One region of the Sideroxydans lithotrophicus ES-1 genome, then DNA from elsewhere that is predicted to be linked to it. Evidence: predicted binding sites of a transcription regulator. Region 1 holds the regulator's gene; each other region holds the start of a gene.
The links. The regulator sigma-54, encoded in region 1, starts transcription at its own class of promoters, with help from an activator protein. The targets are predictions, from matches to a motif close to TGGCACNNTTCCTGCT.

Region 1 (7,408 bases):
GGTGTTCGAGGTCAGCGGCGATCCGACCCGCCTCAACGACCCCGACAAAGGGCGAGCGCACGCAGTGATCCAGCCCAAGGCCAAAGAGCCGGCCAGCGGCTCGGCAGCGCCACTCACCATCCAGACCAGCCCAACCCTTTCAAAGCAAAAACCATGAGCGAACTCAGAACCGTCTCGCTGAAAAAACGTTATCGCGCCCGCACCGTGGTGCAGGATGTCTCGCTGTCCGTGAAGAGCGGCGAAGTGGTGGGACTACTGGGCCCGAACGGCGCAGGCAAGACCACCAGCTTCTACATGATCGTCGGCCTCGTCGCCGCCGATGGCGGCGAGATCTTCATCGACGACCAGGACATCACCCATTTGCCCATCCATCGCCGCGCGCGCCTCGGGCTGGCCTACCTGCCGCAGGAGGCCTCCATCTTCCGCCGCCTGACCGTGACCGAAAACATCAAGGCAGTGCTCGAATTGCAGGGCTATGCCCCCGCCGAGATGGACGCACGACTGGAGGCATTGCTGAACGACCTGCACATCACCCATATCCGCGACAATCCCGCCATCAGCCTGTCCGGCGGCGAACGCCGCCGCGTCGAGATCGCCCGTTCGCTGGCCACCGACCCGCGCTTCATCCTGCTTGATGAGCCTTTTGCCGGGGTCGACCCCATTGCCGTGCTGGATATCCAGAAGATCATCCGCTTCCTCAAAGAGCGTGGCATCGGCGTGCTGATCACCGACCATAACGTGCGCGAGACGCTGGGCATCTGCGACCGCGCCTACATCATCAATGCCGGCTCGGTGATGGCCGAAGGCAAGCCCGAGGAAATCATCTATAATGAGGGCGTGAGGAAGGTGTATCTGGGCGAGCACTTCAAGTTATAAGATAGCGCCGCACACACGCCAAAACCAGTAATGAAACACTCTCTCCAACTCAGACAATCCCAACAACTGATGCTGACGCCGCAGTTGCAGCAGGCTATCAAGCTGCTGCAACTCTCGACGCTGGAGATCAATCAGGAGACTGCGCGCCTGCTGGACGAGAATCCTTTCCTCGAACGCGAGGACGACAATACCAACCAGACCTACAGCGGCAACAGCAGCACCGATACCCCCGCCCCATCCAGCAGTGCCGAAAGCAGCGAGCCCGCCGAAGCGGAATCACGCAACGACAGCAACGAATGGCCGGAACCCTCGTTCTCATCGACCTCCGCTTCCAGCCCGGATGACGAGGACGACGGCTATTCGGAGGTCGCTGCCGAAAAACCCAGCATGCGTGAGCACTTGCTCTGGGAATTGAACATGAGCCAGATGGATCCGCGCGACAAAAAGATCGTCGGCCTGCTCATCGATGCGCTGGACGAGAACGCCTACCTGTCGCAGCCGCTGGAAGAGATCGTCGAGCTGCTGCCGCCGGAACTGGATATCACCCTGGACGACCTGGAAACGGCGCTGGTGCAGCTGCAGCATCTGGATGCCCCCGGCATCGGTGCGCGCAACCTGAGCGAATGCCTGGCGCTGCAACTGCGCGACATGCCTGAAGATGTGCCGGGCCGGGACCTGGCTTTGACCATCGTCAGCCAATATCTGGATCTGCTGGCCGCCCGCGACTTCAGCAAACTGAAAAAGACCCTGCGCTGCGATGACGATGCCCTGCGCTGCGCCCAGGACCTGATCGTGCATCTGCAACCCAAACCCGGATCTGCTTTCGAGCATCGTGCGGCAGACTATGTGGTGCCGGATGTGCTGGTGGAACGCCACGGCGGCATCTGGCGCGCACGCCTGAATCCGGAGGCCATGCCGCGCCTGCGCATCAATCAGGTGTATGCCAACATCCTGCAGCAGCGCAACGAGAAGAACGCGCAGGAGATGGCCGGCCAATTGCAGGAAGCGCGCTGGTTCATCAAGAACCTGCAGCAGCGCTTCGAGACCATCCTGCGCGTGTCGCAGGCCATCGTCGAGCGCCAGCGCCAGTTCTTCGAGCACGGCGACATCGCCATGCGCCCGCTGGTGCTGCGCGAGATCGCCGAACAGCTCGAGTTGCACGAGTCCACCATTTCGCGCGTGACTACGCAGAAGTTCATGCTCACCCCGCGCGGCATCTACGAATTCAAGTACTTCTTCGGCAGCGGTCTGGCCACCGAAGCAGGCGGCGCGTGCTCCTCCACCGCCATCCGCGCACTCATCAAGCAACTGGTCAGCGAGGAGGATGCCAAGCACCCCCTCACCGACAGTCGCATGTCCGAAATCCTGGCACAGCAGGGCATATTGGTCGCCCGCCGTACCGTGGCAAAATACCGCGAGGGCATGAACATCCTTCCGGTAAATCTTCGTAAATCACTCTAACCATAAGGAGCAGGCCATGAACCTCAACCTCACAGGACGTCATCTCGAAATCACCCCGGCCATCCGCGAGCATGTGCTCAGCAAACTGGACAAGGTCAAACGTCATTTCGACAACGTGATCGACATCAACGTGATCCTGTCGGTGGACAAGCTGGTGCAGAAGGCCGAGGCCAACGTCCACGTTTCCGGCAAGAACATCTTCGCCGAGACGGAAGACAGCAACCTGTATACCGCGATCGATGCATTGGTCGATTCGCTGGACCGCCAGGTGCTGAAACACAAGGAAAAACACACTGCACGCCGCCACGACGAATCCGGCAAGCACAGCGCTGCAGAATGAAACAACACAGGGCAATCAGAAGTGGTTGCCCTGTTTTTTCGCAATGGTGAATCAGCATGAGTCTAATCAGTAAGATCCTGACCCCGGAATGCGTGCTGCTGGATAACGAATCGGCCAGCAAGAAGCGGGTGTTCGAGCGCGTCGGCCTGTTGTTCGAAAATACGTTGGGCATCGCCCGCAGCCAGGTGTTCGACAGCCTGTTCGCGCGCGAGAAGCTGGGTTCCACCGGATTGGGCCAGGGCGTGGCCATCCCGCACGGTCGCGTGAAGGGTTTGCGCGATGCGGCGGCAGCCTTCGTCAAGATGCAGAACCCCATCCCCTTCGACGCACCGGACGGATTGCCGGTGAATTTCATTTTTGTACTGCTCGTTCCGGAACGGGCAACCGACCTGCATCTGCAACTGCTGGGCGAACTGGCGCAGATGTTCTGCGACAAGACCTTCCGCGACCAACTGCAGGCCACCGATGATCCGGTCGCGATCCAGAAGCTGTTCGCCGACTGGCAAGGATAGATGCAACAGATGCCTCTTAAAATTCAAATTTCTAAGTCAGGCAAGGCGCGCGCGACAAATCGTAGCGCCGCATATGTTGGTATATGTAAGCAAGATTTTTCGCGCGCAACGCGGCATGACGACGAAACTTTGGATTTTTAAGAGGTATCTGTAATGGCCCAGGTCAATATCCAGCAACTCTTCGAAGACAAGCAGGAACGCCTGAGCCTCGTCTGGGTGGGCGGCGAAAAAGGCACGGATCGCGTGCTGGAAAGCGAAGTCGTCAACGCCTCCAACCGCGGCCTGATCGGCCACATGAACCTGATCCACCCGAACTGGGTGCAGGTACTGAGCAGCACCGAACTGGATTATCTGCACGCGCTTTCTCCGGCGGAGCTGGCCACCGCGCTGACCCAGCTGGAAGAAGGCGAACCGCTGTGCCTGATCGTGGCTGGGGAAACCGAGATACCGAAGGGCCTGCTGGATTTCGCCAACCGCACCCACACCCCGCTGTTCCGCTCGCCGCTGGGCAGCGTGCAACTGATGTGGATGATCCGCCACTACATCGTCAAGGGACTGGCCGATTCCACCACACGCCACGGCGTGTTCCTCGATGTGCTCGGCGTCGGGGTGATGATCACCGGCGACAGCGGCGTGGGCAAGAGCGAACTGGCGCTGGAACTCATCACGCGCGGCAGCGGCCTGGTGGCGGACGACATCACCGAGCTGTACCGCATCTCGCCGGAAACGCTGGAAGGCCGCTGCCCTGACCTGCTGCGCGATTTCCTCGAAGTGCGCGGCTTGGGCATGCTCAATATCCGCACCATGTTCGGCGAGACGGCGGTGCGCCGCAAGAAGAGCCTGAAACTGATCGTCCATCTGTATCGCCCGCCCTTCGACGACCTGTCCAAGCTGGAGCGCCTGCCCACCTCCGGCGTCGAGGAGATCCTGGGAATCAAGATCAGCAAGGTGGAGCTCCCGGTGATGGCGGGCCGCAACCTCGCCGTGCTGGTGGAAGCCGCCGCACGCAATTTCGTGCTGCAGCAGCGCGGCATCGACACCATGAAGGAGTTCATCGAGCGCCACGAGCAGCACATGCAGGAGCAGTAAATAATGGATGCGTCTAATAATCGTCGCGAGCAAGCATGAGTGCAAGGAGCCGCACAGTGAATGACGAGACATACCTCACAGGTAGGCAAGGATTGAACGAGCATGCGACGCAGCAATCGTGCTGCGCAGCAGATTAGTAGAGGCAGACTATGCAGCTGTTCCTGATCAGCGGCTTATCCGGCTCCGGCAAGAGCGTCGCTCTCAATGTACTGGAAGACAGCGGCTACTATTGCGTGGACAACCTGCCCGCCGAACTGCTGCATGTGCTGACCAACAATCTGAAGTTGGCCGGCATCAGGAAGGTCGCGGTCAGCGTCGATGTGCGCAGCGGCAACAGCGTCCTGTTGTTGCCGCAATACATCGAAAAATTGCGGCAACAACAAGTAGATGTGCACGTGCTTTTCCTCGACGCCAAGAACGAGACGCTGGTGAAGCGCTTCTCCGAGACGCGCCGTCTGCACCCGCTCAGCGATGGCGTGAAGACGCTGCCGGAAAGCGTCGCCCTCGAACGCGAGCTGCTCGCCGAGATCGCCAACATCGGGCATCACATCGACACCAGCGACCTCAATGCCAACGCGCTGCGCGCCTGGATCAAGCAGTTCATCACACTGGACCGCGCGCGCCTGACGCTGCTGTTCGAGTCCTTCGCTTTCAAGAACGGCTTGCCGCTGGATGCGGACTTCGTGTTCGACGTGCGCTGCCTGCCCAATCCGCATTACGACCCGGTACTGCGTCCGCTCACCGGGCGCGACCAGCCGGTGATCGACTTCCTGGAAAACACGGCTGCCGTGCAAAAGATGTATGCCGACATCTGCGGCTTCGTCGAAAACTGGCTGCCCAGCTTCGTCGCCGACAACCGCAGTTACCTCACTGTCGCCATCGGCTGTACCGGCGGGCAGCATCGTTCGGTCTACTTCGCCGAGAAGCTCACACGACATTTCAGGTCGCAGCAACAGGTGCTGTTGCGTCATCGCGAACTCGCGCAGCAAGCCTGACCGTGTTCCACCATATCAAGCCCGGCGACTACCTCACCCTGCTCACCGGCATCCTGTGCACTGTCTGGATAACGGTCACCGTCTGGTCCGGCGGCGCGGCAGACAAGGCCATCATCCGCAGCGGCGGCAAGGTGTTCAAGGAAGTGCCGTTATCGCGCGACCAGCAGATCGAAGTGCCCGGACCGCTCGGCACCAGCATCATCAGCATCGAAAAGAACAAGGCGCGCATCAGCTCCGACCCCAGCCCCAGGCAATACTGTGTGCGCCAGGGCTGGCTGCAGCAGGCAGGCGAGATCGCCATCTGCCTGCCGAACGAGGTGAGTGTCGAGCTGACCGGCGGGACGAAGAAATATGACAGCCTCAACTACTAGGATTTAGGAATTGGGAATTAGGATGTCGGAAAAACCAACCCCTCCCAACCTCCCCTTGCACCCGCGAGGGGTACGCCGTTGGGTGCCCCGTTGCTTCGCAACGACCCATCCGCAGTCAGGGGAGGAGCCGCCCTGTTCTCCCCCTGACAAGGGGGAGTTAGAGGGGGTTGTTTTTCCCCAAATCCAAAATCCAAAATCCAAAATCCTCCTCAACACCACCCCCGAAGACCACCACATTGCAAAGATGGCGGCGGTGGCGCTCGGCCTCACCGTGCTGGAGAACGCCATCCCCTCGCCCTTGCCCGGCGTCAAACCGGGACTGGCCAACATCGTCACGCTGATCGTGCTGGCACGCTACGGCTGGCGCATGGCGGCCTGGGTATCGCTGCTGCGCGTCGTTGCCGGCAGCCTGCTGTTTGGCAACTTCCTCGCGCCCGGATTCTTTCTCAGCCTGTCCGGCGCGATATGCAGCCTTGCCGTGCTCGCACTCAGCCTGCACCTGCCTGCGCGCTGGTTCGGCCCGGTGACCGACAGCATACTCGCCGCCTTCGCCCATATCGCCGGGCAGATGACCGTGGTCTACCTGTGGCTCATCCCGCACAGCGGCATCGCCTACCTCATCCCCATCTTCGCCACAGCCTCGCTGGTGTTCGGCACGGTGAACGGCTTGGTCGCAGCCGGTTTCATGGATAATGGCGAGAAAACAGACACGGAACGACAACCATGAAAACGATCACACTCGCCCTCACCGGCGCCTCCGGCCTGCCCTACGGCATGCGCCTGCTCGAATGCCTGCTCAAAGGCGGTCAGCGCGTGCACCTGGTGTACACCCAGGCCGCGCAGATCGTCGCCAAACAGGAACTGGATTTCACGCTGCCGAACCGTCCGCAGGAAGCGGAGCAGATGTTCGCGGATCGCATCGGCAACTTCAGCGGCGAGCTGAAAGTGTTCGGCATCCAGGACTGGTACGCGCCGATGGCTTCCGGCTCCAACCCCGGCGATGCGATGGTGGTGTGCCCCTGCACCATGGGCACACTGGGCAAGATCGCCGGTGGCATCAGCGACGACCTCATCGCCCGCGCTGCCGATGTGATGCTGAAGGAAAAGCGCACTTTGATATTAGTGCCGCGCGAGATGCCGTTCTCGGCGATCCATCTGGAGAACATGCTGAAGCTGTCGCATGCAGGCGCGGTGATCATGCCGCCGAATCCGGGGTTTTATCATCATCCGCAGAGTGTGCAGGATATGGTGGATTTTGTGGTTGCGCGGATTTTGGATCATTTGGGGGTGGAGCAGGGGTTGATGAAGAAGTGGGGAGAATAGGTGCCTGCGGTTAGTCCCCTCTCCCTCTGGGAGAGGGCTAGGGTGAGGGAACACTCGTTGTATTCCCGCATATCTCAAAACCAACACCGTCGGGGGTAGCCCGACAGCTAGTCACTTTTCTTGTCTTGCCAAGAAAAGTAACCAAAAGAAAGCGCCCCCGGTGCGCCGCTGCTTCGCAGTTCCCTGCGTTGCTCGACTGGTCAGGCCTCCTCATAAACTCGCACGACCCGCTGCGCGGTCACGTGCTCAAACATATTCGTCGGACTACCCCTGACCAGCCTGCGCTACTCGGCGGCGCACAGGGGAGGAAAAGCGATAATCAAAACCATATGGTGGGCAGCAAGCTGCCCACCATGGTCAAAACAACTCGACTCCGGTACATTGAAATCTTTGTGGCGAGGATATTAGGTCGCTTGGAAGTACCACAAAAACTACTCACAC
Region 2 (7,408 bases), 1.4 Mb from region 1:
CCGTCCTCCAGGCCAAGAGATCTGGCGAACTCGGCATCGACTTCAGGCAACTCCGCCTCTTCCACTGCATGCACGGTGATAGTGAAAGTCACTTGCTTGCCGGCCACTTCCTTGCCGTGATAATCCGCGGGGAAAGTCATGTCGAAGGACTTGGTCTCCCCTGCTTTCATACCGACGATGGCCTTTTCGAAATCCGGCAGCATGCGCCCGACCCCAAGCACCAACGGAACATCCTTGGCTTCGCCACCTTCGAATACGACTCCGTTCAGCTTGCCGTAATAATCGATGCGAACCTGGTCGTCATTACGAGCCGCACGATCGGTTTTTTTGAACACTGCACGCTGCTTGCGCAATGTCTTGATGGTCTCTTCCACATCCGCATCGCTCAGCGTGAATGCAACGCGATTTACGCTTACGTCCGAGATATCGCCCAGGGTGACTTCCGGATAAACCTCGAAAGTCGCGCTGTACTCGATCTGCGGCGCGTTCAGGTCCGCAGTCTTGATCTCGAACTGCGGATAGCCGGCCACTTGCAGCTTGTTGGTAACGGCAGCCTCGGCAAAAGAACGTTGCAGGCTCTCGCCCAGAACTTCCTGTTGCACCGATGGCCCGTATTGCTGCTCCAGGACTTTATACGGCACTTTGCCCGGACGGAATCCATGTACTTTGGCGGTCCGGCCGATGCGCTTCAGCCGCGCTTCCATTTCGCCGCGCAATTGTTGCTGGGGGATGGACGCATTCAAACGGCGCTGCAATCCACTCAAGGTCTCTACATTTGACATACTGACACTTCCTTTGAATTTAGGCTGGCTTCACAAAACGAATATCGCGGACAGAATGATACATGAAACGGGGCGGGATGGCCCGCCCGCCCGTTTACTCAACATGTGCCGGCACTTGCAGCAGGTGCCAGATATCGCGGTTATAGTCCTGTATGGTGCGGTCGCTGGAGAACTTTCCGCTGGCTGCGGTATTGAGGATACTCATGCGAGTCCAGCGTTCGCGATCACGATATGCGGCAGACACCTTTTGCTGGGCAAGCACGTAACTGCGGAAATCCGCAGCCGTCAGCCATGGATCCTGCGGACTCATGATCGCCTGTACGACAGGATCGAACAGCCCCGGCTCGAACAGGTTGAAATGTCCGCTTTCCAGCAAGTGCATCACTCGCGCCAGCTCCTTGTCGGACGCAACGATAGCGGCTGGATCATAATGTCCGTGAGCTGCCTCGACCTGCTCGGCAGTCAATCCGAACAAAAAGAAGCTCTCCGCTCCGACTTCTTCGCGGATCTCGATGTTGGCTCCATCCAGCGTACCGACGGTGATCGCTCCGTTCATCATGAATTTCATGTTGCCCGTACCCGATGCCTCCTTGCCCGCCGTGGAAATCTGCTCGGACAGGTCGGCGGCCGGACAGATCACCTCCATCGCAGAAACACGATAGTCCGGCAGAAAGGCCAGGCGCAACAGACCCTTGGTTGCCGGATCGTGATTGACGACATCTGCTACCGCGATCACCAGCCGGATGATGCGCTTTGCCATGATATAGCCCGGCGCAGCCTTGCCACCGATCAGCACACAACGCGGCGTCCAGTCGGCAATATCGCCACTCTTGATGCGATCATAAAGATGGATGACATGCAGCACATTGAGCAACTGGCGTTTGTATTCGTGGATACGCTTGACTTGCACATCGAACAATGCAGAAGTATCGAATTCGACGCCGCAATCCTTTGCGACCATCTCGGCCAATTTTTGCTTGTTGGCCTGTTTCACCTTGTACCACTCGGCCCGGAACTTCTTGTCATCGGCAAATTCGCGCAGCGCCGTCAATCTGGACAGGTCGGTTCGCCAAGCGTCACCGATACTCTGGTCGATCAGTGCGCTCAGCAACGGATTGCTTGAAGCCATCCAGCGACGTGGCGTCACTCCGTTGGTCTTGTTGTTGAACCTGGCCGGCCACAACTCGAAGAAGTCATGGAACAGATGCTGCTGCAACAGCTTCGAATGCAGCGCAGCCACGCCATTCACGGAATGAGACGCCACCACTGCCAGATAGGCCATGCGTATCTGCGGCACGCCGCACTCTTCCACGATGGACATGCGCCGCTCGCGCTCCGTATCGCCGGGCCAGCGTGAAGACACCTCCTCCATGAAACGGGCATTGATCTCGTAGATGATCTCCAGCAATCGCGGCAACAGTCGCCCGAACATATGCACCGGCCAGCGCTCCAATGCTTCCGGCAACAGCGTATGGTTGGTATAGGCCATCGTGTTCGAAGTGATATCCCACGCCTCATCCCAGCCCAATCCATGTTCATCCATCAGCAAACGCATCAGTTCCGGCACGGCACAGGTGGGATGAGTATCGTTTAATTGAAAACAGTTCTTTTCGGCGAAGCCGGTGAAATCATTGCCATTCTTGTTCACCCATTGGCGCAAGACGTCCTGCAGGCTCGCTGACGCCAGGAAATACTGCTGGCGCAAACGCAGCTCCTTGCCGTTCTCGCTGGCATCGTTCGGGTACAAGACCATGGTGATATGCTCGGCGGCATTCTTGGCCGCGACCGCCTCGGTATAACTGCCGGCATTGAATTCATCCAGGTTGAACTCTTCGGTGGCTGTCGCTTTCCACAGACGCAAGGTATTCACAGTGCCGTTGCGATAGCCGGGTATCGGCATGTCATAAGGCACGGCGACCACATCCTGGGTATCCACCCAGCGTGCGTGCAAACCGCCATCCGATCCGGTATAGAAATCGGAACGCCCACCGAATTGGATGTTGACCGCGAATTCCGGCCGTTCGATCTCCCATGGATTGCCGTTGCGCAACCAATGGTCCGGCTCCTCCATCTGGCGCCCATGTTCGAGCTTCTGGCGGAACATGCCGTATTCGTAGCGGATGCCGTAGCCCGTCACCGGCAGTTGCAGCGTCGCACAGCTATCCAGGAAGCATGCCGCCAAGCGGCCCAGGCCGCCATTGCCCAGGCCGGCATCGCTTTCCAGTTCTTGCACCTCCTCCAGATCCAGACCCAGATTGCGCATCGCTTCGGCGCTTGCCCCTTCCAGATCCAGGTTCAATAGCGCATTGCCCAAAGCGCGCCCCATGAGGAATTCCAGTGACAGGTAATAGGCCTGTTTGCAATCGGACTCATCGTAGGCGCGCTGCGTCCTGCGCCAGCGCTCGACCAAACGGTCGCGCAAAACCAAAGCGCAGGAAGAATAAACATGGTGCGAAGACACACTCGCCTTTTCCCAGCCAAGGGTGTGATTGAAATAACGACAAAAATCCTCCTCCACACCGATGGCATTCATGCCCAGTGGCGGAATCTTCATCGTGCCAGGATGCTTGGCGAGAAAAGGCTTATTGACCGTATTCATTTCATTCCCAATGATTTATAAATTGGTTGCTTTATAACAACAGCAACATTGATGCCAAGCAGCAGTTAACACAAGAACACGGAGCGTACTCGAAAGTCATCACTTCGTCGGCCGACGTTATCCTGAATATCTGCACATGGTGTTCAACCCTGCCCTGACAACAACAGCGTCTTCCATTCTCCGAATCAGACACCGGCACCAACTCGGTGCAGTCCGAACCGACCGGCACAAAATCGCCTCGTTAGACGTTCTCCATGAACATGCGGACCGCAATAATATTAAAGCAACCGGTCCGCCCCCGTGTGCGGATATGGGAATCGCTCAAGCACTCGATACAAAGCGGGCTGACGTCGGAAAAAACCATGACTGTATGCAAAAGTCACATGCGCCCAATGGGTAAGTTTTCCCACAAACGGGAATGAATGCCGACAGTGTAACAACAAAGCTGACGGCCATGCCTACAACCATTCTGGCCAGGATCAAACGGCTTCGGAACGGCGCATGGCTCCGCCCATGGCCGGCTCTCCAGTGCCTACGCTGATCACATGCTGCAACTCAAGGGGCGGCGGCAGTTTGAGCAGGCGATACAGATTTGAAAGGTTGCGACGGAACAGCGCGTCGAAAGAGGCCACGCTCATCGCCGAATTGTAATCGCCGAACCACCAGAACCAGTCAGAGCCTTCGCAATCCGCAAGCTGCTCGGTGGCCAGCCGCATCTCATCGGCATTCAAGCGCCCGCTCGACATGACGATGTCATAGCTGCGCTTGGCTTCGCACAACAAATCCCAACCGCGATTCTTGTCGGCAGAACCGATCCAGGTGCTGAACGTCCCATACACCCAGCTGCCCGCCACCATCTGTTTCAATTTGCTCGCCGTCACAGGCGAATCCGGATCGTTCAGTGCCCGTACGCAATCATGGAAAGTAGTGGTGCAGATATCGGCATGACTTTCCAGTCTGGAATAGAGTTCCGACAGGAAATAATAGGCGTTGTAGGGATAATATTCCCACGCGTTTTCGCCATCCAGGATCACGGTGACTACCGGGTCGTCGTCACCCGGCGCATTGCGCAGTATCTCCTCCAGATGATGGACGAAATCGGCTGCCGCATCATCGCCCTTCCACTTTGCGTATTCGAAGCCTATCTTGTCCGACAAACCGTCATCGCGGAAGAAACAATGGATCGGCTTGCCGCCCGTCTCGACCAGATAAGGCTTGTACAGATACCCCGAGCTGCCCGGCAGCGGGTTGTCGTTCATCTCGCGCCGCAGGCTATTGGCCAACACCGCCTGCCCGGTCGCAGTCCATTCGCAACCGTGTTCCGCCAGCAGCTTCAACGCAGCTCGCGACACACCGCCTTCGGAAGGCCACATGCCGTAAGGTACGGTTCCGAAATTTTGCCTGTGACTCTCCACGGCATTGGCAAGGTGGGAATGCACTCGCGACAGTCCGCCCGGATAGTGCGATGCCTGAGGCAATGGCGCGTTCGGTTCGCTTTCACGTGCTGCAGCAAAGTCCAGCAACAGCGGCACGATGGGGTGGTTGTAAGGTGTGGACGATATTTCGATCTGCCCGCGTTCCGCAAGTTTGCGATACCGCGGCACGATGCCGGTGATGATCTCCCCGATCAGATCGAACAACTCCTTGCGCTCGGTATAGGTGAACTGGCTGCCCTTGGTCATCAACCGGGCCACCAGTTCGCTGCTGCGGCGCATACTCTCGCCCATCCAGACGAGGTGGTACCAGACCAGCAGGTCGGCCAGATATTGTCCAGACAGATAGGTCACATTCTCGCGGCCATGCCCCTCCACCAGCTTCTGCAGGTCGAACAGGTGCTGATAGGCCCGGTACGGCTTCAGCATCTTGGTATGGTTGCTCTTGAAACAACTGTCCAGGATGTGTTGACGCGCTTCGTCGCCCAGCTCGTCCAGCCGCTCGTGATTCAGCATCCCGAGCAACGCATCGCGAATGTCGCCGCTCTTGAACTGCCGTTCGTAATCCTGCAGTTGCTCGACCAGGATGGGCACGAAGTTCACCACTGCCCTGGCTTGCGGATGCTGTTCCAGGTGGAATGCCATATCGGTGTAATCCTTCATGGCATGCAGATAAGTCCATGGCAGCACGAACTCGCCATTCAGGTACTCGCGATAATCCGGCTGATGCATGTGCCAGCACAGGATCAGATGCAGCTTCTTGTTGACGTTTTGCTTCGTATTGCTTTGTGGCATGGTACTTTCCAATGATCGTCCTGAGAAGCTTATCGAATGTGATGTATCGACTGGCCCAGCATGTCCGGCGTCACCAGGGTGACACCGCCTGGGGAAACGTGGAAACGTTGCGCATCTTCCTCCGGATTCAGGCCGATCTTCATCCCGTCCGGAATCACGCAATTGTTGTCGAGCACCACGCGGTGCAATTTCACATCTTCGCCGATGCGTGCACCGGACAATATCACTGAATCGGAGACCTCGCTGCGCGAACCCACCCTGATATCCGAGAACAACAATGAATGCTGCACTCTGGCACCGCTGATGATGCAACCGCCTGAAACCATGGAGTCGATGGCAACACCACGCCGGTCGTCATCGTTGAACACGAACTTGGCTGGCGGCAGCTGCTCCTGATAGGTCCATATCGGCCAGCTCTTGTCGTACAGATCCAGAGCGGGAGTCACGCTGACCATCTCCATGTTGGCTTCCCAATAAGCATCGATTGTTCCGACATCGCGCCAATATGAATCGACGCCGTCCTGATTGCCGACGCAACTCTTTTCAAAACGGTGCGCATACACACGATAGCGGTCTATCAGGTAAGGGATGATATCGTGACCGAAATCATGCGAGGATTTCTTGGTGTCGGCATCGCGGATCAACTGCTCGTACATGAATTTGGCATTGAACACATAGATACCCATGCTGGCCAGGATGCGTCCGGGCTTGCCCGGGATCTCATCCCCGACAGGGGGTTTCTCGGTGAACTTGACGATACGGTCCTTGTCGCCAACGGTCATCACGCCGAACGAAGCGGATTGGCCGGCAGGCACCTCGACACAGCCCACCGTCATGTCGGCATCGCTGCTCACGTGATATGCCAGCATCTCACCGTAGTCCATCTTGTAGACGTGATCACCCGCAAGGATCACGATGTACTCCGGGTTGTAGCCGCGCAGGATGTCAATGTTCTGGAACACCGCATCCGCCGTGCCGCGATACCATTCTTCCTGAATGCGCTGCTGGGCGGGCAACAGGGATACGAACTCGTTGAACTCGCCGCGCAGAAAACCCCATCCCTTCTGGATATGCTCGATCAGCGTATGCGCCTTGTATTGCGTCACCACCCCGATACGGCGAATACCGGAATTCATGCAATTGGACAGCGGGAAATCGATGATGCGGAACTTGCCGCCGAACTGCACTGCGGGCTTGGCATTCCAGTCGGTCAGGTTGTGCAACCGGCTGCCGCGGCCTCCGGCCAGCACCAGCGCCACGGTGTTCTTGGTCAAGGCACTGATGAATCGTGGTGAACGCATTTCCTGGACCATGATGGTTCCTCCCCTGTTAGTTACTCGACAAAAAATCCCTACGCAATCTTTCTGTACAACTCCAGATAACGTTGCGCGCTGCCGGCCCAGCCGACATCGCGACGCATGCCATTCAGCTGTATCCGCCGAAAATCCTTGCCGTCGCGATAGCATTCGATCGCCCGCTCGACAGTACGATACAAGACCGATGCATCCGCTTCTTCGAATACGAAACCAGTGCCGTCAGCCGCCTGCGCATCGATCACCGAATCCGCCAAACCTCCTGTCCGGCGCACCACCGGCGGCGTACCGTAACGCATGCCATACATCTGGTTCAGACCGCACGGCTCGAAACGCGACGGCATCAGGAAGATGTCCGCGCCGGCCATGACCTGGTGCGACAGGCCCTCGTCGAAACGCACGGTGACGGAGACCCGCCCCGGATAGCGCTGCGCCAGGTGCTGATAGCGCCGTTCCAGTTCGCTCTCGCCGCTGCCCAGCACGACC
Region 3 (7,408 bases), 290 kb from region 1:
AGTATGGGGAGATTGCAAACTGGACGATAGCGAGGACGGCAGCTACCGTACGCAGATACGGTAGCATTAAACGTCGGTGCAACCGGTATATACAGGCAAAGCAGTGAACTGGTGTTTGCCGATGGAGTGCTGGATGCTGTGGTGTAGAGGAGCAATTTTAAGGTCGCTTCGATCGGCCTTCCTGCCTTCCAGGTGCATTGCATAGACAATGCACCTGGAAGGCTTCAGTAAGGCCTCGAACCAGTACATCCGCAAGGATTGCCAGAAAATACCCATACTTATGATAAGTAATAGTTCAAGGTATATGCACTTTGGCATATACCAATGCGCTCTGCCTGCTGATAGCCTGAAGTGCAAATCCGAAGAATATTCTGCGATTGAACAGCGCGTTGCCGGGTGCATTCGAAGTTCAAGCTGCAAGGGAGTCGTTATGGAAGTTGCACTGCCTGATATCACTTACAATCTTTCCAACCCTCGCCATGAAAGGTATCGGAGCATTGAAGTGAATGGAGAAGTGATTCACTGGATAGAGGATATCGACAAGTTTTATCAAATATTCGGCTATTCTGCCGACATGAGAAAAGCAGGTGTTCTCCCGGAAGAGTTTGTCTGGAACGAATACACCAAAAAAAATCCATTTGATTTCACTGCCTGCAAATTGATTCAGATCATCGAGTATCTGCGAATCCACTCGCAAGCGTTCTTGCAAAAATATGGCAAAGAATGTGAAACCTGGTTGGCGGATTTGGTAAAAGTGCGTGCAGCCAGGCATGAGGTGTGTGCGGCCTGCAAAATGAAACCGGTTTGCTCAAATTAATTTGAGTAGTTCACCTTGAACTGACAGCCGGTGTCTGGCTTTACTTTATCAAGTCTATCCATACGATAATAGCCGATGGCTGCCTGTGGCTTGAATAGCTACGGGGTCACTTCCGAAACCTGCTACAACCTGACGTTCGCCGAACCCATGAATTTTCATGACTTGAAATTATTTTGGTTTGGATCATGTGAAGAGAAAGAATCCTCACGGAGGCTAAAATGAAGATTCGGTACAATAAAAACGAAGTTATTGCAGCAGCCAGATATGTTGTGGAGAACAAACCAAGTTCAAAAATACCATCGATGATTCCTTATACTGATCGAGGTTATCTACCGGAACGCGGAGCAGTGGATGAAATTCTAAGAAATATACGGACTCTGGCCAGAGAAAATAAGGAAGTATTCGAGGCTGTTCGACAAAAACTTGCTTTTGGTGATACGAAAGTTGAACCACTTTTGCAGAAGTGGGTTGAAGTATTGGGAGTAGGTGGATATTGGATTATTGCCGAGATAGAAGGCGATACTGTAATTTTTTCAGTTGCGGTATCGCCTTGGTTCGGCGACTTTCGCGTTATCGAAGAAGAGATTTAATTGAAAAATCCGGAATTGACGATTTCCGGCCGTTGTCTGTGCATGATCGCATCTTGTTATGGTGCAACTCGGATGCGGTGTTGGCAGACATCAATCCAAACATTTGCGTAGCAATATCTCATCGTATTCCGGTGTCACCAACCCCTGGATCGGGCCGATCGGTTGGAAGCCAAGGCCCTGATAGAAATCCAGGGCCTGGTGATTGAACGACGAAGCCACAACCCACAGGTTCCTGGCTTCGCGACGCGCTTCTGATTCGGTCCAGGCCAGTATCTGTTTGCCGATACCTTGTCCCCGGTGATCCTGGGATAGGCCCAGTAGTTCGATGTAGGGACCGCGCAGCCAGGGATAGCGCACGCAAATGACTCCAGCCAATTTGCCATCAACAGAAACCGCGTATCGGTATAGCGAGGTGTCATCGCGCATCAAATATTTCGCCAATGCTGCGGCGGAGAATTTCAGGGTTTTCCACGGCTCTGAAATCGAAAGCATCTCTGCTATTGCCAGGGCCTGCTCATCGGTCAACGGGCTGGTCAATCGGCAGTTGGCAAGGTTCTCTGTGGTTTTACCAAACGTTTTTTGCGGTGCGTGTTTGCTCATCGATTTTTCTGCCTGATATTTTTCAATTTCAACTTGCTGCGATAGCTTGTCCACTTTGTCCGGGCTTGGCCCGTTTCTTCAGCGAGAGCGTCAATTTGAATCTGGCAACCGGTTCAAGGCCTGATGACGGGACGGTGGCAATGACCTCGACCTGCCGCTCGACCCGCTCATCAGATGCTGCAGCCTGGGCGACCAGATCGGCGATCTCCTTGCCCTGACTACAGCAAAATTCCACTTCACCCTCGGCGCGCTTGAGGAACCCAGCATTGAAATCCTTGAACACGAGCGCGATGTGTTCCGGTTGCCGCCTGATCAGGTACATGGCGAGCGCTCCGGCTGCGCAGTCGGCACCGACACATAACACGCCGAAGTACATGGAGCCGAGGTGATTCCTGGTCCTGCGCCGCAGTGGGATCCTGACCACCATCCGCTCAGGCGAAACTTCCGCGACTGAAATGCCAACATAGGACAGCAGGGGGATCTTGGTGAGCCCGAACCAGCGCAGCGAGAAGCTCTCCCGTGTTCTTTCAGTGAACAGTTTGCGTAACCGATTCATTGATTGGACGGGTGGGCTGACATGCAAAAAGGCCGGTGCGGAATTTGTTCGCTCATGGCGTTCACTCTAAACACTCCCTGAATCGAGCGCAACACTCGAAGGCATTCGCCGCTACGACAAGTGGCGATGTTTGGTCGAGTGAAGTTGAATCAGCGCCCCTCATGCCCATTTGACAATGCCTCTCTTGACGCCATATAGTTGCGACAGAACGAACGTTCTGAGTCGATTGGGGGAGTCGAAAGAGCGTTGGCAATGATGCGAGTGGACTGGGATCGAATGAAACATGAAGTGGCAAAAGGCCGGGGTGCGACGCTGCAGATCGAGGGGCGTTTCGAGAGTGCGGTGCGCGAGCGTATCGACGACGGCTGGAGTGCTGCAGACGAAGAGTTGCCGCCATTCAGAACGACAGTGACAGTGGAGCGCGCAAAGAGCGTGATCCAGCGCCACGATTCGCCGGACCTGCCGCTCGACCATACGCTCAATGCCTATCGCGGCTGCGAGCACGGCTGTATCTATTGTTATGCGCGGCCTTCGCATGGTTACCTGAACCTTTCGCCCGGACTGGATTTCGAGACCAGACTGTTCGCCAAGCCCGATGCGCCGAAGCTATTGCGCGCTGAACTGGCGAAGCCTTCCTATCGATGTTCGCCCATCGCGCTGGGTTCGAATACCGATCCTTACCAGCCGATCGAACGCGAGTGGAAGATCACGCGACAGATACTGGAGGTGCTGGCAGAGTGCAGGCATCCGCTCTCCATCGTGACCAAGTCGGCGCTGATCGAGAGAGATCTTGATTTGCTGGCGCAACTGGCGCAAGACGGCCTGGTGCAAGTGTTCATCTCCGTCACCACGCTGAACGCAGAGCTGGCGCGCAAGCTGGAACCGCGCGCAGTTTCGCCGCGTCGCAGATTGCAGGCTATCGAGCGCCTCAACCTGGCGGGCGTGCCGTGCGGCGTGATGGTCGCGCCGGTGATCCCTTTCCTGACCGATACGGAAATGGAGAATGTGCTGCAGGCGGCATACGACCACGGTGCGCGCTCAACGGCCTATACCTTGCTGCGTTTGCCCTATGAGCTGAAAGACCTGTTCAAGGATTGGCTTGCTACGCATTACCCGCTGAAAGCGGAACATGTGATGAGCCGCTTGCGCGAGATGCGCGGCGGTCGCGAGAACGATCCGGAGTTCGGCACGCGCTTTACCGGAAATGGGTTGTTTTCGCAGCTGCTGTCCAGGCGTTTTGACCTTGCATGCGAGCGCTTGGGATTCAATCGCGGGCAGCTGGCGCTGGATACGACGCGCTTCATCAAGCCGAATCGGCATGGGCAGCGTAACTTGTTTTAGCAGAAGCAGGGGCGTGATTAAAAGTGGAGCGGCATTCTTGTTTTATCAGCTTGGCGGGGTGAAGCGAAAATACCACCACACTAGTTCGACGGGTTGATCGAGTCGGCTATGGTGATCGCGGCGATCATGGGCATGGTTCTTTCGATCAGCCAATAGAAAACCTCAGCTACTCTTGATTTCGGTGCCTTCATTTTTCACCTTGGATGGGCATTTCTTTTAGCGCTTTTCCCGGCTTGAATCGCGGATGGTATTTGGCAGCAACCTCAATCTTCGCGCCAGTCTTCGGATTGCGACCATTGCGCGGTTTTCGGTAATTCAGGCCGAAGCTGCCAAAACCGCGGATCTCCACGCGATTGCCTTTCGAGATGGTCGTTGCCAATTTATCCAGGATGACCCTCACCCCAAGCTCGACATCTTTTGCCTGCAGGTTCGGCGTTTGTTCGGCCAACTTGGAGATCAGGTCGCTGCGATTCATGGAAGTGTCTTTCATCCTGTGAAAAAGTGGGCATCCCGGAGGATGCCCAAATGGGTGGGAGAAACATGAAAGTAGCAGAACACTGATCTGCAGCACTTTCAGTTGATCAGTCAGCAAACACTGTGCCAAGATATGTGCCACTATTTATCAATAGCTTAGCTTGGTAGTGGAGGGCAGGCAGGGAAATGGCCGCACCAAGAAGCGGCCTGGCGCACAGCTTTGGTGAACAATTCAGATATGGAAGCAGGGTGGCTCTGGATCGGCGCCGTCATTCCCACTTGAACACATACGCGCCGATGGCCATGAAGATCGCGCTCATGACGGTGAGCGTCCAGATCTGCGGCATCACCTGGGACAGCGTGGCGCCCTCGTTCATGATCGCGCGTGCAGCAGTGATCATGTGGGTCAGCGGGAAGATCAGCGACAGCTTCTGTACCCAGACCTGGGCTCCTTCCAGCGAGAACCAGGCGCCCGACAACAGCATCATCGGCCAGGTCACGATATTGAGGATGCCGCCGGCCAGTTCTTCGCTGGCAGTGCGCGCCGCAATGAGCAGGCCGATGGAGATCATGCACATCGCGCCCAGTGTCGCGACCAGCAACAGCGTCCAATAGGAGCCCTGCATGTTGAACCGGATGAAGAGGTTGCAGCCGCCATAGACGATGGTGGTGACCAGCATGATCAACAGCAGGCGCGAGACCAGCTGCGCGAACAGGAACTGGAAGGCTCCCAGCGGGGTCGCTTTCAGGCGTTTGAGGAAGCCGTTCTTGCGGTAGCGCACGATCACGAAGCCGACGCCGAACAGGCAGGCGAACATCATGTTCATCCCCAGGATGCCGGGCAGGAACCAGTCTACATAGCGTATCTCCGCGCCTTCCACGGTCTGGCGTTCGAAACGGTGCCCATCCGTACCCCAGACGATGCGTTCGAGCAGGTAGCCGTTGGGGGAGCTCGAATTGATCCAGTATTTCGGCGCACCGCTGACGTCGATCAACATGTCCATCTGATGGTGTTCGACCTTGCCGACGGCGACATGCAGGTCGTCGTAGGGAATGTACTGGATGAACTTCGTCGACTGCAGTGCCGGGGCGACGCTGTGCAATCTGTCGAGCCCGCCCACGACGCCGATCTTGTAGATCTCCTTGTTGTTGCCGGAGAAGGTAAATGCCAGGCCGATCACCAGCATGAACGGCATGGCCAGGTTCCATGCCAGCGCGGAACGGTCGCGCAGGAATTCCATGTTGCGGGCGTGCAATACGGCGAGGAACTTCTTCATGGGCTGACCTTCTTTCCGGTCACGTTGATGAACAGGTCTTCCAGCGTCCATGCGCGGATGCGCAGGTGATCGAGATTGACGCCGTTTTCGATCAGTTGCTGCAGTGTGTGGTGCAGGCGGTTGGTCCTGATCTCGTGCATGTCGCCGGCCTGGATAGCGCTCAGACCCAATCCGCCAAGCTTGCCTGCCGCGTCGGTATCCGGGATCTGCAGTATCACGTCGCCAAAATGTTCGGACAGCAGATGCTGTGGCGTACCCTGCGAGACGATACGCCCCTTGTCCATGATGGCGATCTCGTCGCAAAGCGCATAAGCCTCTTCCATGTAGTGCGTGGTCAGTACGATGGTCTTGTTGCGCGACTTGACCAGTTTGACCAGGTCCCAGAAATTGCGCCGCGCTTGCGGGTCGAGTCCGGTCGTGGGTTCATCCAGGAAGATCAGCTCGGGATCGTTGATCAGGGCCAGGGCGAGCAGCAGGCGTTGCCGCTGTCCGCCGGAGATCTTGCGGGTGTCGCGATCAAGGATATCCGCCAGCGAGCAGAGTTCGATCAGTTCGGCAATCGGCACGGTGCGGTGATAGAGCCGTTCGAACAGCTCCAGCGTCTCGCGCACCGTCAGGAACTCCTGCAGCGCAGTGTGCTGGAACTGTATGCCTACCTCTTCGCGATACCTTGCCCCCAGTGGTTCGCCTTTGTACAGCACCGTCCCGCTGGTCGGAAGGTGGATGCCTTCCAGTATCTCGATGGTCGTGGTCTTGCCCGCGCCGTTGGGGCCGAGCAGACCGAAACAGATGCCGGTGGGTATGGCAAGGTCGATATGGTCTACAGCAAGGACGCCGGGGTATTGCTTGACCAGATCGGTGGCGGTGATTATGGGAGGCATGTCGCAATGGTCCGGCTGTTGAGAGTCACTGTTCGAGCAAACGTTTTTTGTCCAGGTGCCGCTGCAGGCCGTGCACCAGATTCTGGGTCAGTTGCGCCTGCAGTTCTTCCCATGGCACGGTGATGCCGAGTTCGATGGCCTGGGTGACGCGCAATCCTTCGTAGCCGCAGGGATTGATGTTGTCGAACGGAGACAGGTCCATGTCCACGTTGAACGACAAGCCATGGTAGCTGCAACCCTTCTTGATCTTGAGCCCCAGCGCGGCGATCTTGGCATCGCCGACATACACGCCGGGCGCATCCTCGCGGCCTTCCGCTTGTGCTCCATATTCCGCCAGCAGGTCGATCACGGCTCGCTCCATCAGGCGTACCAGTTCGCGCACGTTGATCTTCCAGCGGTGCAGGTCGAGCAGCAGGTAGGCGACGATCTGGCCGGGGCCGTGGTAGGTGATCTGGCCGCCGCGGTCGATCTTCACCACCGGGATGTCGGTTGGATTAAGCAGGTGCTCCGGCTTGCCTGCCTGGCCTTGCGTGTAGGTGGGCGGGTGCTGCACCAGCCATATCTCGTCCACGGTGTCGGCGCTGCGCTCGGCAGTGAAGCGCTGCATGGCGCGCCAGGTCGGTTCGTAGTCGACCATGCCCAGTGCTTTGATGTGGATTAATGGGTGTTGCATGGAGCATTCCTCCTCTTTACCTCCTTACCAAGCCTTATCCGCTTTGGGGGGAAAGGGTTGGCGAGGAAGGCAATGTCTATTACAGCACCATTTTGACCATCGGGTGCGAAGTCAGATCGCGATACAGATTGTCGAGCTGTTCGCGCGAGGTGGCGCGGATGACGCAGGTAAGGCTGATATATCTGGCATTGCTGCTGCT
Region 4 (7,408 bases), 270 kb from region 1:
CGCGGCTTGCGTGATGTCATCTACGTCCTCGGTGCAGAGGAGGCGCAGCTTGCCGATGTGATTACCGACATCGAAGCCGGTGCGCGTGAACAGCTGGCAGGGTTGGGGGTCCATTTTGAGTGGCGTTCTCCAGAGAGATGGCCTGCAGTCATGCTCAATTCGCAGCAACACATCAACTTGCGCCGAATTTCGCGAGAGGCGATCACCAATGCGATCAGGCATGCTCAGGCAGAAAATATAATCATGGAAGTTGGCCTGAATAGCGGGGGGCTCTTCCTGCGAATCAGCAGTGATGGTGCACTGACCGAGCCATCCAGTTGGGTGCCGGGCAGAGGATTGCATAATATCAAGTCTCGCGTTGCAGAAATGAACGGCTCCCACGAATGGGGGATTGAGCGCCAGGCAGCAGACAAGCAATATTGCTATCTTGCCGTACAAATGCCATACCATAAGTGAAGACCTTGAACAGCATACTGCTGATAGAAGACTTTGAAGATATCCGCCACTGGCTCGCTGGTTTGTTGCGTCAGGCATTCGGGGAGGTGAATGTCACAGAGGCTGCCACCGTGGCCCAAGGCTATTCTGCGTTAGATTCGAAATCGTTCGATCTGATAGTGGTTGATCTCAATCTCCCAGATGGAACAGGCGTGGATATACTCCGGCGGGCCAAAATGCAAGGGTTGGCGGGGTACTGCGTCGTTGCTACAGCATATGACGACGATGCTCATCTGCTACCTGCACTAAACGCTGGTGCCGATGGCTATTTGCTAAAGGATCAAACGGACGAGCAGTTGATCCGTGATCTCCACGGGATTCTGAATGGCGCTCCACCACTCTCGCCACCAGTGGCCCGACGCATCATGCAGTTGGCCAAACAAACCCCTGCGACATCGTTGTTGCTGGTACCACTCACTGCGCGCGAAGAAGAGGTATTGACCTATATCGCCAAGGGATTAAGCCGCACAGAGATTGCACAACTGCTCAGCGTGAGTGCCCATACCATTATCGCGCACGTGCGCTCGATTTACTCCAAGCTTGATATCTCCTCTCGCGCAGAAGCCACTGTTGAAGCAATACGGCGAGGCTTGATCAGTACTTAATCTATTTACCTCTCGTCCGGCTCCCTCGTTCGTGGGATAGACGAAACACACCATACAAAATAATGTTCCACGCGGCTTCACCTCCATGCATGCGCATTAGGAGTCTAAATAATGTTTAGTAGTTCTTAACTTAACAGGGGGATTAGATGAAGAAGTTTCTATTGGTAGCAGCATCAGTGTTGTCATTAGGATTAGCGTCGGCATCGAAGGCTGAGCAGGACGATTGCCAAACATGGACTCACAGAGCATATCCGGTAGAAATGTCAGTATGCTCTCGTGCTGGCGGCGGATCCGGTTATGTCAAAGTAACCAATAATGGAAATAGAAGTGCAAGCATTTGCTGGACTATCGTGGCCAATAACGGCAATAGAGAAAGAATGTGCCATTCGTCAATGGGTCCCGGTGAGACTGATGACGCATCCGCATATCAATGTGGCGTGAATACAAAATACGGTGGCTGTAATCAAATTTTGTTGGAGAGCTACAAAGTGGACGATTATTAACGGCTACTAATTAGCCGACCGCCTGTCTTCTCCGGTGTGGTTAGGTGTCCAGATCGAGGCTAACTTACAAGATGAAGCCACACAGCGTTCAGGTCAGAGTATTCAGCAAACTGAGAATATTTGATCTGGATGCTGAAATTTCTTGGAAAGAATCTTCTTTCCTCAGTTCCCAATTTATCTCTCTAGGCGTACCACATCAAATTGGGCCTATATTTCATGTGACGTACGCTTTTTTCATTCGCGACCGGGAATATAAATGCGGGCACATCAGACGGGTCTTGGCAGATTGCTAAATGTGCCATTTGTGATTATTGATTAACGTTTGCATAACAAATTGATTTGCCTGCAAGGAATATCTCGTTGATAGCGTTTATCCAAGAATGTTGCATGGCCAATTGAAGAACTTTGGTTGTAAGTTTTCAATTTATTAAGAGGAGATGTATTAATGAATCGCATATTTATGTTTGTAATGGCAGCAGCCTCCCTATTTTTATTAAGCGGCTGTCAAACATACTATGACGCATCTTATAAATATAGTTGGGATGAGCAACAGAACTTGGCTAGACCAAAAATAATGCCAGGACAAAAAGCTTATGTATGGGCGGGAACGAATGTTTTGCACGCTTTAGAGGAAACCGGACTCTTTTCTTCAGTTGAAGAGGCGCCTAGTCGACAACCGGTCCCGAACGGGATTTATATCTCAATGGTGACAGTTGACAACAAGTGGGAATCTGGAAGCTTCTTGGGAGCTTTGCTTACCTTGGGGTCGCTTGGATTAATTCCAAACTACAACGGAGGCGAGACCACGCAAACTGTCGAAATTGAAGTTTATCAAAATGGAGCGCTCTTAATGAAAACCGAAGCGACTATCCTATTAACGACAATGTCAGGGTTCACAGCCCCGCTGATTGCCGACGAGGATAAGGCGTATAAGAAAGAATCCAAACTATTAGTTAGGAAAATGATATCCGAACTAAATAGAACAACTAAATAGCAAAGTAGAGTAAAGAAAATTCCAATCCCCTGTAATGCATGCGTCTCAAACGCGCCACTAGTCAAACGTCATATGAATCTTAATGGCTAAGGTGAATAAAAAATGGACAATATGAAAACATTAATTTTGATCGTCTCAATTTACTTACTGGCTGGTTGTGCTGAGGTAGAGGTGCCGCATTACGCATCTATTTCCGCCCCGGTCGCTTTGGCCGACAAGGAGGGGTGGTATCACTTTGCGGGTTTAGACTTTAAGGGAGTGCTGAGTAATGGAAGGCCGGATGGTATTGGTACTTGTCGGAGCTACTATAATCTAGAGGGGTATAACGAAAAGAAAGAGTCTCCGTGTGAGTTTAAAAACGGCGGGCGTATAGACGAACTGCATCGGATGCGCATGGAACAGGTTGCGATTAATCTGAAGAAGACCCAGCAACGGGAGGATCAAGAAAGAGCAGAACAAGAAGCAGAGCGTATTCGGCAAAATAACGAATCGGTTCGCGCCACTGATGGAGCAATGAGGGCGGGTTTTCAGCAATTCCAGAGCCAACTTAATGATTATGCGCAGCAAGACCAGGCTAATGCGCGTCAAATAAAGCAACTTCAAGATAGGGCTATCCAGCAGAAGCAGGCCGATATTGATGCAGAGGAGAGAAGTCGAGCGCAACGTGCAGAACGAGAGGCCAAGGAAAAGCGTGCTGCCGATGAGTTGATGGACAGAGCACGCAACTCGTCATCTATGCAGTCCAATTCGGGTGGCTCTACCAATGTCTATGGGGGAGGGGTAACGCCTGCTGTAATTGGAGCTACAGTGCAGGGCGAGCATTCCACCAACCAAACACGCAGGAAAAAATATGTTCATGATGGCTTCAATGACAATGGGGCCAGGGCTGCCAGGCCCGAACTTGCGATTGAGCAAGATATCGCCCAACTTAAGAGAGAAGCGGAAAAATGGGTTGCAGAAAGAAGGCATAACGGGAGTGTGCCTATACATGGCGTGATTACGGACATGCGGGTAAGAGAAGGTTGTACTGCTTATAAACAACTTGATGATGCCGGCGGTTACTGGGCGAAGTGTATCCTTGACATCACGTACGAGGGGGACGATTTGTAGAACGTATATATAATAATATTGGGTCGAACTGCATTGTTTACAAACTCAGGCATCGGTTTCTCTGTTATTGCACCATGCTCGAGATATTGACGCAGATTATTTTTATTAAGGGATAGGCAACTGCACTTCCCAGTGCCCAGATTCACTTCTTCCGGCGCACCACCTCAAAGCTCCCTCATTCCGTAAGGGAGTTTTCATTTTTCCTTAGCGTTCATATCCGATGAATATGGACATTTTCAGTTGCTGGCAAGGGCACGGTCAGTGAGTTATCGGAAAACGCTTAGGGCATATCTGATTTGATGGCACATGGTTTGCTTATGATTGAACATCATTCAGTCATAAGCAAACCATGAAATTGTCAGCGGAAAAGATCGTCCTGCTTGCCAAACAACTCCAGATCGAGGAGTTAAAGCACTTGGCCGCAATGTCGCAGTTCGTCGGCGTAGTCGGCCACTTGATTCACAATCTGCAGGCCGAACGCGGTGCATCAGGCATCTTCCTCGCCTCGGCTGGAGATCGCTTTGCCGACATACGCCTGGAATTGGCCGCGGAATCCGAGTCAGTGGAGCGCGAATTGCGGACTGCGTTCGAGCCGCAGTTGAAGCGAGCCATCTATGGCAACGCAAGGCTTCTGCACCTGATGGCCTGGGTTCTGCTCGGTCTGGATGAACTTCCCGAACTCAGAATACGAATCAGTGAACAGAAGCTGACTGCGGATGACTCTATCGCAGCATTCAGCCGCCTGATCGCCGGCCTGGTTTCCCTGATCTTCGAGGTGGCTGATTCCACGGTCGATCCGCGCATATCCAGCTTGTTGGTCGCGTTCTTCAATCTGGTTCAGGGCAAGGAGCTGGCAGGCAGAGAGCGTGCGGTCGGGGCGTTGTCCTTCGCCTCAGGCATCTGCGACGATGTCCACCAGCAAAGAATCTTGCATCTCATCGACGCCCAGGAACGCCACTTCCAGGTATTTGGTGAATTCATAGAAGAGCAGCTGATGGCCCAGTGGCAGGAAGTCCAGGATGCATCCTGCATCGCGCAGCTGGAGCGCATGCGGCGGATGTTGTGCAATGCCAGGCAGACCACCGCCCTCGACGCAAATCTGAGCGATAAGTGGTTCGAAACATGCAGCGAGCGCCTGACAGCAATCTGGTCTATACAGTGCACGCTGGTGGACCGCCTTGAAGAACTCTGCGCTTCGCTTGTCAACGAGGCTGAGTCCGATTTGCAGGATTCGGAAGGACTGCTCAAGGCGCTTCGCGAGCACCCGCCCGCGAGCGCCGAGTTGGCCGACAAATTCTTTAACCCCGCCATACCAGTCGAGAATGCACTGAGCTTTGTGGCACATGCCGGTGGTGAAGCCGGTCAGAGACGGTCGATAGTCGACGTGCTGCAGGCTCAGTCCCAGCGGCTGGCCGGCATGGAGACCGAGCTGGTTGCGGCACGGCGCGCGCTGGACGAGAGGAAAACCATCGAGCGTGCCAAAGGTATCCTGATGGCGCGCTTCAATCTCAGCGAGGATGCTGCTTACAAAAGATTGCGCAATGCATCCATGGAGCAGAACCGGCGACTGGCGGATGTGGCCGAAGCGGTTCTGACGCTCGCAGCGGTTTCCTGAATTCCGCACAAACTCGGGGCAGTGCCGATCTCAAACGCACCATACAGGAGCTGAAAACTCCCATTGAGTATTTCAATGATCCGGGAATCTGCCCTATGGCGCAGACTCCCGGATCGGCACGAAAACTACAAATATCCAGCAACAGGCCAAGTTAATGATGGTTTTGACCCGGGCGGCGATGTCATCCTGTCCGTATCGTGCCAACGGATATACAAAGAATTCAGTTTGAATATACGCGCATAAGGGGTGCACATTTGTGGCCACCAAATAAAGTCATGCACCAATTCAGTTCGTTAAATCATGCTAATGAAACTCAAAGAAAAACGGAGAATCATTCTATCTTGCTGATTGCATAGGCAATAGACGTACCCGCCAAGTTGTGGCACGACTGTTGCATCGCAATTGTCAGTAGCGAACCAATGGCGGTTCGGAAAATGAGTACAAGGACAAAGGCGTCCCACTGCGCAAATGCGTAGTCGGACGCTTTTTTATTAGATCGTTTAAAGATGTTGTCTTTTATATATGGCGGTTAATTCAAGGAGAACGCAACATGAAAAGTGAAACTACAAATGGAACGGCCGTTTCCGTAAACGGCAACTGTAAACCTCGTCGCGGATTTCTTAAAAGTACGGCAATCGTTGCGTGTGTGCTCGCACTGAATTGTGTTGCGCCGCTAGGCCTGTCCGACGCTAAAGCCGCAGTCGGCAAAGCCGAACAGACTTCCTTGAAATTCGGTTTTATCAAGCTCACCGATATGGTGCCGCTGGCAGTCGCCTACGAGAAAGGCTACTTCGAGGACGAGGGGCTGTCAGTCACGCTGGAAGCGCAGGCAAACTGGAAAGTGTTGCTCGATCGAGTAGTCACCGGCGAACTGGATGGCGCGCATATGCTTGCCGGTCAGCCGATTGGGGCCACCATCGGCATAGGCACCAAAGCCGACATCATCACTCCGTTCAGCATGGACATGAATGGCAATGCCATCACTGTTTCCAATGCCGTGTGGACCGAGCTCAAGAAAAAGCTGCCTATGAAGGATGGCAAGCCGGTACATCCGGTCGATCCGAAGTACCTCAAGGAAGTTGTCGACGAATACAAGGCACAGGGCAAGGCATTCAAGATGGGGATGGTGTTCCCGGTATCCACACATAATTACGAATTGCGCTACTGGCTTGCGGCAGGCGGAATGAATCCCGGCTACTACGCGCCGACCAAGGGCGATACCAGTGGGACCCTCAAGGCGGACGTGCTGCTGTCGGTCACTCCGCCGCCTCAGATGCCGTCAACTATGGAAGCCGGCACGATTGACGGTTATTGCGTCGGGGAACCGTGGAACCAACAGGCAGTGTTCAAGGGGATAGGCGTGCCGGTCGCAACCGATTACGACGTGCAGAAAAACAATCCGGAAAAGGTTTTCGGCGTATCCAAGAAGTGGGCGGATGCGCACCCCAATACGCTTGTGCACATCGTGAAGGCGCTGATCCGTGCCGGATACTGGCTTGACGCGCAGAACGACGGGAACCGTATGGAAGCGGTCAAAATGATCTCGAAACCGAACTACGTTGGTGCCGACGAAAAGGTGATCGCCAACAGCATGACCGGTACCTTTGAATATGAAAAAGGCGACAAGCGTCCCGCACCTGACTTCAACGTATTCTTCCGCCACAACGCAACCTATCCCTACTACAGCGATGCGGTCTGGTACCTGACGCAGATGCGCCGCTGGGGCCAGATTGCGGAAGCCAAACCGGACAGCTGGTACATCAAGATTGCCAAAGAGGTCTACCGTCCGGACATATATGCCACTGCAGCAAAGGAGTTGATAGCTGAAGGCAAGATGAAGGCGTCCGACTTCCCCGATTTTTCCAGGGAGACCGGCTTCAAGGGACGGGAAGACGGTTTCATCGACGGCATTGTTTACGATGGGCGCAAGCCGAATGCGTATATCGACAAGTTCAAGATTGGCTTGAAGGGCAACGAACAGCCGTAAATATAGTGAATGCGTCCCGGCAGTTGCCGGGATGCAAATGACTGCGTGGAGTACTCATGAACACAATACAACCAACACCATCCATCAGGCGACGTGTGT

Region 2: the regulator sigma-54 is predicted to act here: its motif matches at 3,423-3,438, upstream of SLIT_RS09035 (glycogen/starch/alpha-glucan phosphorylase).
Region 3: the regulator sigma-54 is predicted to act here: its motif matches at 4,492-4,507, upstream of SLIT_RS03585 (integration host factor subunit beta).
Region 4: the regulator sigma-54 is predicted to act here: its motif matches at 4,008-4,023, upstream of SLIT_RS00770 (nitrate- and nitrite sensing domain-containing protein).

Annotation. Positions count from the first base shown of each region.
Region 1 covers NC_013959.1:434,670-442,077, reverse strand. Annotated here, with positions in the region: gene lptA (lipopolysaccharide transport periplasmic protein LptA) at 1-157, shown strand, start outside; gene lptB (LPS export ABC transporter ATP-binding protein) at 154-876, shown strand; gene SLIT_RS02170 (RNA polymerase factor sigma-54) at 907-2,337, shown strand; gene hpf (ribosome hibernation-promoting factor, HPF/YfiA family) at 2,354-2,677, shown strand; gene SLIT_RS02160 (PTS sugar transporter subunit IIA) at 2,734-3,189, shown strand; gene hprK (HPr(Ser) kinase/phosphatase) at 3,343-4,278, shown strand; gene rapZ (RNase adapter RapZ) at 4,428-5,273, shown strand; gene SLIT_RS02145 (NusG domain II-containing protein) at 5,276-5,644, shown strand; gene SLIT_RS02140 (Gx transporter family protein) at 5,889-6,371, shown strand; gene SLIT_RS02135 (flavin prenyltransferase UbiX) at 6,368-6,967, shown strand.
Region 2 covers NC_013959.1:1,819,397-1,826,804, forward strand. Annotated here, with positions in the region: gene tig (trigger factor) at 1-782, opposite strand, end outside; gene SLIT_RS09035 (glycogen/starch/alpha-glucan phosphorylase) at 877-3,381, opposite strand; gene SLIT_RS09040 (glycoside hydrolase family 57 protein) at 3,861-5,609, opposite strand; gene glgC (glucose-1-phosphate adenylyltransferase) at 5,639-6,922, opposite strand; gene glgA (glycogen synthase GlgA) at 6,961-7,408, opposite strand, start outside.
Region 3 covers NC_013959.1:720,280-727,687, forward strand. Annotated here, with positions in the region: gene SLIT_RS03550 (hypothetical protein) at 1-64, shown strand, start outside; gene SLIT_RS03560 (hypothetical protein) at 431-817, shown strand; gene SLIT_RS03565 (hypothetical protein) at 1,036-1,407, shown strand; gene SLIT_RS03570 (GNAT family N-acetyltransferase) at 1,498-2,061, opposite strand; gene SLIT_RS03575 (PaaI family thioesterase) at 2,036-2,563, opposite strand; gene SLIT_RS03580 (PA0069 family radical SAM protein) at 2,840-3,904, shown strand; gene SLIT_RS03585 (integration host factor subunit beta) at 4,092-4,379, opposite strand; gene SLIT_RS03590 (ABC transporter permease) at 4,648-5,655, opposite strand; gene SLIT_RS03595 (ABC transporter ATP-binding protein) at 5,652-6,536, opposite strand; gene lipB (lipoyl(octanoyl) transferase LipB) at 6,562-7,209, opposite strand; gene SLIT_RS03605 (HP0495 family protein) at 7,289-7,408, opposite strand, start outside.
Region 4 covers NC_013959.1:163,330-170,737, forward strand. Annotated here, with positions in the region: gene SLIT_RS00750 (sensor histidine kinase) at 1-456, shown strand, start outside; gene SLIT_RS00755 (response regulator) at 462-1,100, shown strand; gene SLIT_RS15745 (hypothetical protein) at 1,247-1,603, shown strand; gene SLIT_RS00760 (hypothetical protein) at 2,049-2,597, shown strand; gene SLIT_RS00765 (hypothetical protein) at 2,700-3,707, shown strand; gene SLIT_RS00770 (nitrate- and nitrite sensing domain-containing protein) at 4,057-5,322, shown strand; gene SLIT_RS00775 (CmpA/NrtA family ABC transporter substrate-binding protein) at 5,873-7,309, shown strand; gene SLIT_RS00780 (ABC transporter permease) at 7,366-7,408, shown strand, end outside.